Regions from separate parts of the Lysinibacillus sp. NPDC047702 genome, predicted to be linked through region 1. Evidence: riboswitches for the same ligand, from Rfam matches in the RefSeq annotation. Region 1 holds a riboswitch; the other holds the start of a gene.
The links. A riboswitch is a leader RNA that binds a small molecule or an ion and turns the genes downstream of it on or off. The one in region 1 is predicted to bind cobalamin.
Positions count from the first base shown of each region.

Region 2: it holds a riboswitch for cobalamin, as region 1 does, so the genes downstream of both, ACQKIM_RS17425 (ABC transporter substrate-binding protein) here and ACQKIM_RS16445 (glutaredoxin family protein) in region 1, are expected to answer to the same signal.

Region 1 covers NZ_JBNNMG010000035.1:14,168-18,069, reverse strand. The annotation lists gene nrdE (class 1b ribonucleoside-diphosphate reductase subunit alpha) at 1-945, opposite strand, end outside; gene nrdI (class Ib ribonucleoside-diphosphate reductase assembly flavoprotein NrdI) at 942-1,301, opposite strand; gene ACQKIM_RS16445 (glutaredoxin family protein) at 1,298-1,522, opposite strand; cobalamin riboswitch at 1,643-1,820, opposite strand; gene ACQKIM_RS16440 (alpha/beta hydrolase) at 2,487-3,503, opposite strand; gene ACQKIM_RS16435 (response regulator) at 3,688-3,902, opposite strand, start outside.
Region 2 covers NZ_JBNNMG010000039.1:28,362-32,263, reverse strand. The annotation lists gene ACQKIM_RS17430 (precorrin-3B methylase) at 1-484, opposite strand, end outside; gene ACQKIM_RS17425 (ABC transporter substrate-binding protein) at 535-1,530, opposite strand; cobalamin riboswitch at 1,712-1,898, opposite strand; gene ACQKIM_RS17420 (GTP-binding protein) at 2,151-3,902, shown strand, end outside.

The sequences.
Region 1 (3,902 bases):
AATTGAAATCTCAGACATACGTTTACCATATTCTTTAAAAATATCATATGGACTAAACAATACAATATCTTTATCACGTTTCATCAGTTCAAAGAAAATACTTGGTAAAATAATTCCTGTTGATAAAGTTGCTAGGCGAATTTTATCATCAGCATTTGGTTTTTTGGATGAAATAAAATTTTCTATGTCAGCATGAAAAATATTTAAATAGACAACGCCCGAGCCATTTCGTTGTCCTAGTTGATTGGAATAGCTGAAAGAGTTTTCTAGCAATTTCGCTACTGGGATTACACCACTTGCACGATTTAGAATCTCTTTAATTGGATCACCCAAAGGACGTAAATCTGTTAAATTTACTCCAACCCCACCGCCAAGGCGTGATAGCTCCAAGCAATAACCAATATTTTCAGCAATACTATTCATTGAGTCATCCATTGATAATTTAAAGCAGCTTACTAGTTCTCCACGTGCTTTTTTTCCACTATTTAAAGCTGTTGGTGTTGCAGGCTGATACGCTTCCATCATCGCTTCAACAGAACGTTCTGCTAAGATCATGTCACCTTGTGCTAAATACAAAGCAATAATAACAATACGGTCCTCATATTTTTCTAAAATTTCTTCCCCGTCACGGCTCTTCATAGCATAACTATCATAAAATTTACTCGCACTCATAAAGGATGGGAAACGGAAATGATAATCATATGCCTTTTTGTACAGCTTTTTAATAAATTCCATTTCATACATATCGATAAATGCTTTTTCATAATAACCCTCATCGACTAAATAACGGATTTTTTCCTCAATATCAATAAAGTAACGTAGACGCACGTTTACATATTCTAAAAAGTAGCGGCGTGTTGCTTCTCGATCCTTTTCTAACTCTAATTGACCTGTTGTACTATAACGATTCAGTACATCATTATTAAGCTTTAAATATGTTTTCATGCGATTACCCTCATTTCATAAAACGTTTGTATTGCTTCATAATCATTTTGATTTCCTCGTAAATCTAATTTACGTACTAGAGGCACATGATACTTTGCTGCAATTTTCTCACCAGCAGCGCCAAAAATCGTATGGCCGAAGTTACTGTTGCCACTTACAACTACACCCTTGCAGTAATTCCCGTTTTGTTCTAAAAAACGAGCCACTTTAGTAGGGATATCACCTAATCCGTCAGTGTATGTTATTAAAAGGTATGGCTCACCCAACAGTAATTCCTCAGAAAGTTCCATTGATTTCCCCCTTAATTTAGAGACAACATTTCGGACATTTCCTGTACGACTAGCATAGACGATCATAGTGTAATCAGCTCGATTTGAGAAACAATTTCCTTAACATCCCCTATAAATGTCTCATTATATTCAAGAACTGGCACACTTAAAAACCCTGCATCCATAATAGTTTGCTTTGCTTTTTCATCATGATCTATATTCACAATTTCTGCTTCAATTCCTACTCGTTGTAATTCAGATTTTACCCAAAGACATTTCGGGCAAATTGTTTTCGTATAAAGTTTCAAATAAATCCCTCTTTTCATAATATAAAAAGGCTTTCCCTTCAAGAGAGATAGCCTAAAATGGAAACGTTAAAAATACATAAAAATAGCTACGTCCCCATTTCTTAATCCCCGAAGAAATGATTGTTGTGTTTTATATAGGCAGGTCTCCTGGCTTTGCTTCACTCTCTGATTTCCTTCCCATGCGAAAGCACAGTGGCTTAAATCATCGTCAGCTTTACAGTTGCGGGGACAGCGTCGGTATTGTACCGAACTTCCCTATTAAACTACATATAGTAGTACCCGAATAAAACAAACACAATATATTGTTTTTCCAATAGAACTAAGTGTACCATCCTTCAAAATAAAAGTAAATCTAGATTAGAGACTTCTTAATAGTAAGATTATTCGATATTTTCCGCCAAATGATGTTAAGCAAGTTGATAGCTAGGCAGCTTAACGCTATAGAACAATAGTCCATCTATTATTTCAACAATAATAGACAACTGATAAAGAAATATGTAACACTATGTATTTCCTTAATCAACTAATGTTAAAGATTAAAGTCCGTTTCTTGCCTTTCTTATGCAAGAAATAATTATGTAAATACCTTTTTGGAATATAACATCAAAAATATAGAGGCATAAGCTACTACTAATAATCTTTACATAAAAACAGCCCTTATTCCGAAGAAGAATAATAGACTGTTTTAATTTTGATTTTTAATAAATCCTAACAAATTATTCTATACCGAATAAATAGAGACAAATCCTTATAACTGAGGATAATAATTTATATAATCTAATTGCTGTTATAAGATTATACTCTCTTTCACAGTCTATTAAACTATCATAGACTTCTTTCACTTTACCATTTTTCGAACTATAAAAGAAACTATTTTTAAATAATCATTTTCCCATTTGTAACATATTATATCCCTTAAGAGGAATATTCCCAATCAAGATTTCCGACAGATATCAAAGCTTACCTATTTAAATGTTTCGCACATCCATCTATAAAATTTTTCCTTCTCTTCAAATTGTGGATAATGAGCTGATTGCTCGAAAGAAATAAATTCTTTTTTATCCGCTTCCATTACATCAAAATAATTTTTTGCTGCATTATATGAAGTCATAGCATCGTATTTACCCATTACAAAATAAAATGGTAAATCAAGTTTGGTAACTATCTTAGGTAGTGGCTTATCAAAAACCTCTTTAACAAGTTGTGCTTGTGTCTTAGCTATTCCATTGTTATAGCGAATAAAATCCAATAAATTATACTCACGACTTAATAGTATATCGCCATCCGACATATTAATAAGTCTTGTAGCGCCGCCGTACTTCCCTACATAACCTCTTGGAGCCGCTGACTCTCCAGCATGTATTTTTTCAGCGATTCCCTCTAAGTACTTCACATCTTCTGTATTTCCGGCTTTTTTCGCTTCACTTATTGTATAATTCAAATTATCTATTTCACTTTCTTGCATATTACTCACCTGACCAATTCCAATATAGGCTTCATATTTTTCTGGAGCTTTATAAGAAGCCCTAGTTGCTAGGTATGTTCCATAAGAATGGCCTATTAATATTACTTTCTCTTTGCCAAAACGTTGGGAAATATAATCTGTAAGTGCTATTAAATCATCTACAAGTACATCTGCTGTTAAGTTAGAATAATCCTCATTAAACTGATACGATTTGCCGCTTCCTCTTTGATCATAATTAACGACCGTGAAATCCTTTTCTAATAAGTCTTCGTACTTGGCATAAGGAATTTCGGACACACTCGGCCCCCCGTGTACATATATAATGACTGGGTTATTTTGATCACGGCCTCTAATCATGATTTGCTGTTTGGTACCATTGATCTCAACTTGTTCTAGAACGTTAATACTGTTATCCCCTTTTATATTCGAAGTCCATGTAGGCCTGAAAAGTGCGATTACCAGTATTATAATAATGAATACACCGACATATTTTATTAATCTCTTTAAATTTTTCATCTAATCCCTCCTCATACTCAATACTCTACAAATGAAAAGTAATATATTGTAGTGCCGGTAAGTCACTAATAAGTCATAAATAAAACGACAAATTATGACCTTTGACTAATATTTAAAATAAGGGGCTGCAATCAAAAAAAGAGTGTAGATAAAGTTTACATCGACTTTATCTACACTCTTTTACTTAATGTTTCTTATCTTCTATAAGACTCTCTCCCATGGCTTTATTAATAGCGGAAGATCTGTTTTTTACATTCAATTTCGAATAAATGGAAGAAACATAATTTTTCACAGTACCCATGGAAAGAAACATTTTTTCTGTAATGTCTTGATTGGACAATCCTTGGGTTAAACATTTGAGAACTTTTATTTCTTGATTATTTAAATCATATGGATGAT
Region 2 (3,902 bases), on a different contig from region 1:
CCGCCCCCAAATAAACATCAAAGCTATCCTTTTGATAAACTAGACCGATATCATCATAGACAGCATTATAGCAAGCTGATGCACAGCCATTGACATTTAAACGTAATCTTGCAGGAACTGTCATCCCTTCTAATGAAGAATATAATTGCTCTGTTATAGGGGCGGCCTCCATTTTATCACCATCACAGAAATCACATGCCTTCATGGCAACGATGGGACCCTGCTTTGCCACGTACAGGCCAGCTTTTCGTAATTCGTTAATGGACTCCGCCACATCAACAGTTGGAATTGATAATAAAATACTGTAGGATGCAGAATATTTAATAGCACCAGTCTCCCCAACGACCTCTGCAATTATTTGAAATTGTGTTGGCGTATAATGCTTATTAATAATTCCAGGGCTTACTGCAAGTCGAGTAAAATCTCCCTGCTGATTTAGCTTTTCAAAGGTTTTCTCTGGTATGTTCATATTAAATGCATTCATGTATAATGTCTCCTTATGAAAAAGGAGCTAGCAAAATGCTAGCTCAAATTTTAAAAGTTATCTGGATAAAAGCCTTTTGCCAAAATTTGAATGGCTTCTGCGGCACGAACTCCTTCAGATGCTGCAGATAGTGGTAAAATAACAAAATGTTCATTTTTCACGGCTTCTGTTTCTTTTAATGCTGGGTCATTCTTTAAGAAATTAATTTTTTCTTCAGCAGATGTCTCTCCATAATCAATAACAACAATCACCTCTGGATTACGCGCAACTGCCTCTTCCTTTGAAACGGTTGTCCACCCAGATTCGACATCACCAAAAACGTTTTTGCCTCCAGCAATCGTTACCAACTCATTCATAAAGTTTTGCGCTGCTGTAAAGACATCCTTATCACCGCTGTCAAAAACTAAAACAGGCAGCTCTTTGCCATCCTGGGGTAATTTCGCCCGAATAGCCTCTACATCCTTCGTCATTTGATCGATTAAAGCTTCTCCACGATCTTCGACACGGAATATTTTTGCGATATTACGAATATCTATGAAAATATCCTCTAAAGTTGGCTTTGTCATATTGGATGCTGTATGTAGATATGTGTGAATCCCTAATGCCTCAAGCTCTTCTGGAGTGCCGACACCTTTTTCACCAAAGGCACTTTTCCATCCCCCATATAAAAAATCTGCCTCTGCATCAATTACCTGCTCCTTTGTAGGATATTGGTCAGCTAATACAGGTACCTTGTCGTAAGCAGCTTGTAAAGGCTCATAAATTTTATCATCTAAATAGGCTGTGCCAACCATTGAATCTTCTAAGCCTAAAGCTAGCATAATTTCTGTTACATGTTGGTTTAAGCTAATCGCTTTTTTGGGAGCTTCTTTATAAACTTGCGTTGTCCCATTATTGTCAATCGTTACTTCTGTCGTTGCCGCTTGTGATGGTTCAACCTTTTCCCCTTGTGCTGCTGATTCATTATCTTCCTTCGCGCTGCATGCACCTAAAATAGCCATCAATGCCAGTGCAAAGACAAGCCACATGCTGTTCCATTTCTTCATGTCTTTATCTCCTTTGATGTTATATATAGTAAGAAATCAGTAGACTTCTTTGCTACCATGATTCGTGATGAACTGTATAACAAATTGAAAAAGGGCATAAAAAAATCCCCTTGTTTCCAAGAGGTACGCATAGTGAAAAGACGGCTTTTGACCTGATTCACTATCCCCATCCTCGTGGTTGAAGTAAAGAATATTATTGGCAGGTATCCTGGCTTAGGTTCATCATCTGTACGCCTTCCCATAGTGTGATTACAGTGGCATATTGTATAGACTCCCCATTTACAGTTGCGGGACAGCATCGGATTCTCACCGATTTCCCTTTTAAGCAAATGACAAAGGCCATTTGCACCAATATAAAGGTATTATGTATTGTTATAAATATTATTGATAGACTAGCAAAAGTAATTTCCGTTCGCAATCTCACAAAATAATCCATTTACTAAATATATTTATTATTACAGAAATATTCATACATAAACGAGAACTATTTTACATTAAATTATTTTCGCAATCATTAGATTTGGAACACTATTATGACATATTCTAAAACTATTTACCTTGAATTTATTAAAATTCTGTTACAATAAAATAGACGGATTTATAGAAACGAGGATTAATTTATGTACAAAACTATTGGGATCCTTGCTCATGTGGATGCAGGAAAAACAACATTCTCAGAGCAATTATTATTTCATACCAAAAGTATTCAGGCTCGCGGGCGGGTAGATCATCAGAATACATTCCTAGATAATCATGAGCTAGAGCGACAACGCGGCATCACTATTTTTGCGGAGCAAGGTCGTATGACAATTGGCAACGACACATATACATTAATCGATACACCTGGACACGTCGATTTCTCCCCTGAGATGGAGCGTGCGATTCGTGTTATGGATTATGCCATCATTGTGATTAGTGCAGTTGAGGGGCTACAGGGGCATACTGAAACAGTTTGGCACCTATTACGTCAGTATCACATTCCAACCTTCTTTTTTATCAATAAAATTGATCGTGAAGGTGCAGTGGTGAATCATGTTATGGCACAGCTTCAAAAAGATTGCTCTGAGGATGTACTACTAGTAAATGAAATGTTCCATTCGGATTATATTCCTTCTAACATAATGGAATGGCTAGCTGAACGTGATGACAATCTTTTGGATGCTTTTCTTAATGAAACATTAGATAGTGCTCGCTGTCTTGCCCACCTCCAAGTGATGATTAAACAGGAAAAGGCCTTTTTATGCTTTACTGGCTCTGCATTAAAAGATATGGGGATACAGGAACTCCTAGCACAGCTTCCACTGCTTACTGAAACACATTTCGATGCTGCTGCATCATTTCAAGGTGAAGTCTTTAAAATTCGACATGATGGCCATCAACGCTTAACTTTTATCAAAGCATTACAGGGAACCCTGCATATTCGAGATGAATTTTCATTTGGCGATGTAACCGAAAAAGTGACGGAGATACGGTTATATAACGGACATCGTTTTGATACCGTACAAGAAGTTACAGCTGGAGAAATTTTCGCTGTGAAAGGGCTTAGTTTAGCAAATATTGGTGCAATCCTTGGAAGCTCCAGTAACCCACAGCCCTATGAGTTAGTGCCAACCCTGCAGGCCAAAGTACAATACGAGGGTGACCAGCATATCAAGGAAGTCCTAAAAATCTTTCGTATCCTTGAAGCGGAAGAGCCGTCATTACGTGTAATATGGCATGAAAAATTTCAAGAGATTCAAGTACATATTATGGGTCTTATCCAGCTTGAGGTTCTTATCGAAGTGCTCAACAAGCGTTTTTCACTTGCCATTTCATTCGGAGAGCCACAGATATTATATATGGAAACAATTGCATCAACTGTTACAGGCTATGGTCATTTTGAACCTTTAAAGCACTATGCGGAAGTGCATTTATTAATGGAGCCAAGTTCACGCGGTACTGGTAATACATTTGTTAATGCATGTCATACGGACGATTTATCCGTTGGGCATCAACGACTAATTGAAAAACATCTATTCGAGCGCGAACATCATGGATTACTAACAGGCTTTCCTGTGACCGATATTCGTTTCACGCTTTTAACGGGGCGTGCACATATTAAGCATACCGAGGGCGGCGATTTTCGCGAGGCTACATTCCGGGCATTACGGCAAGGGCTCGAGCAAGCAGAGTCTGTCCTTCTGGAGCCCTACTACCGCTTTAAGTTAAAAGCATCTACCGATTTTATCGGTCGCATGATGACAGATATTCAGCAAGCATCCGGTACATTTGACCCACCAATTATTTCTGAAGATGCTGTCATTATTACTGGTCGTGCCCCTGTCGCGACATTTATGAGCTATAGTACGATCTTTGCTGCCTACACCAATGGT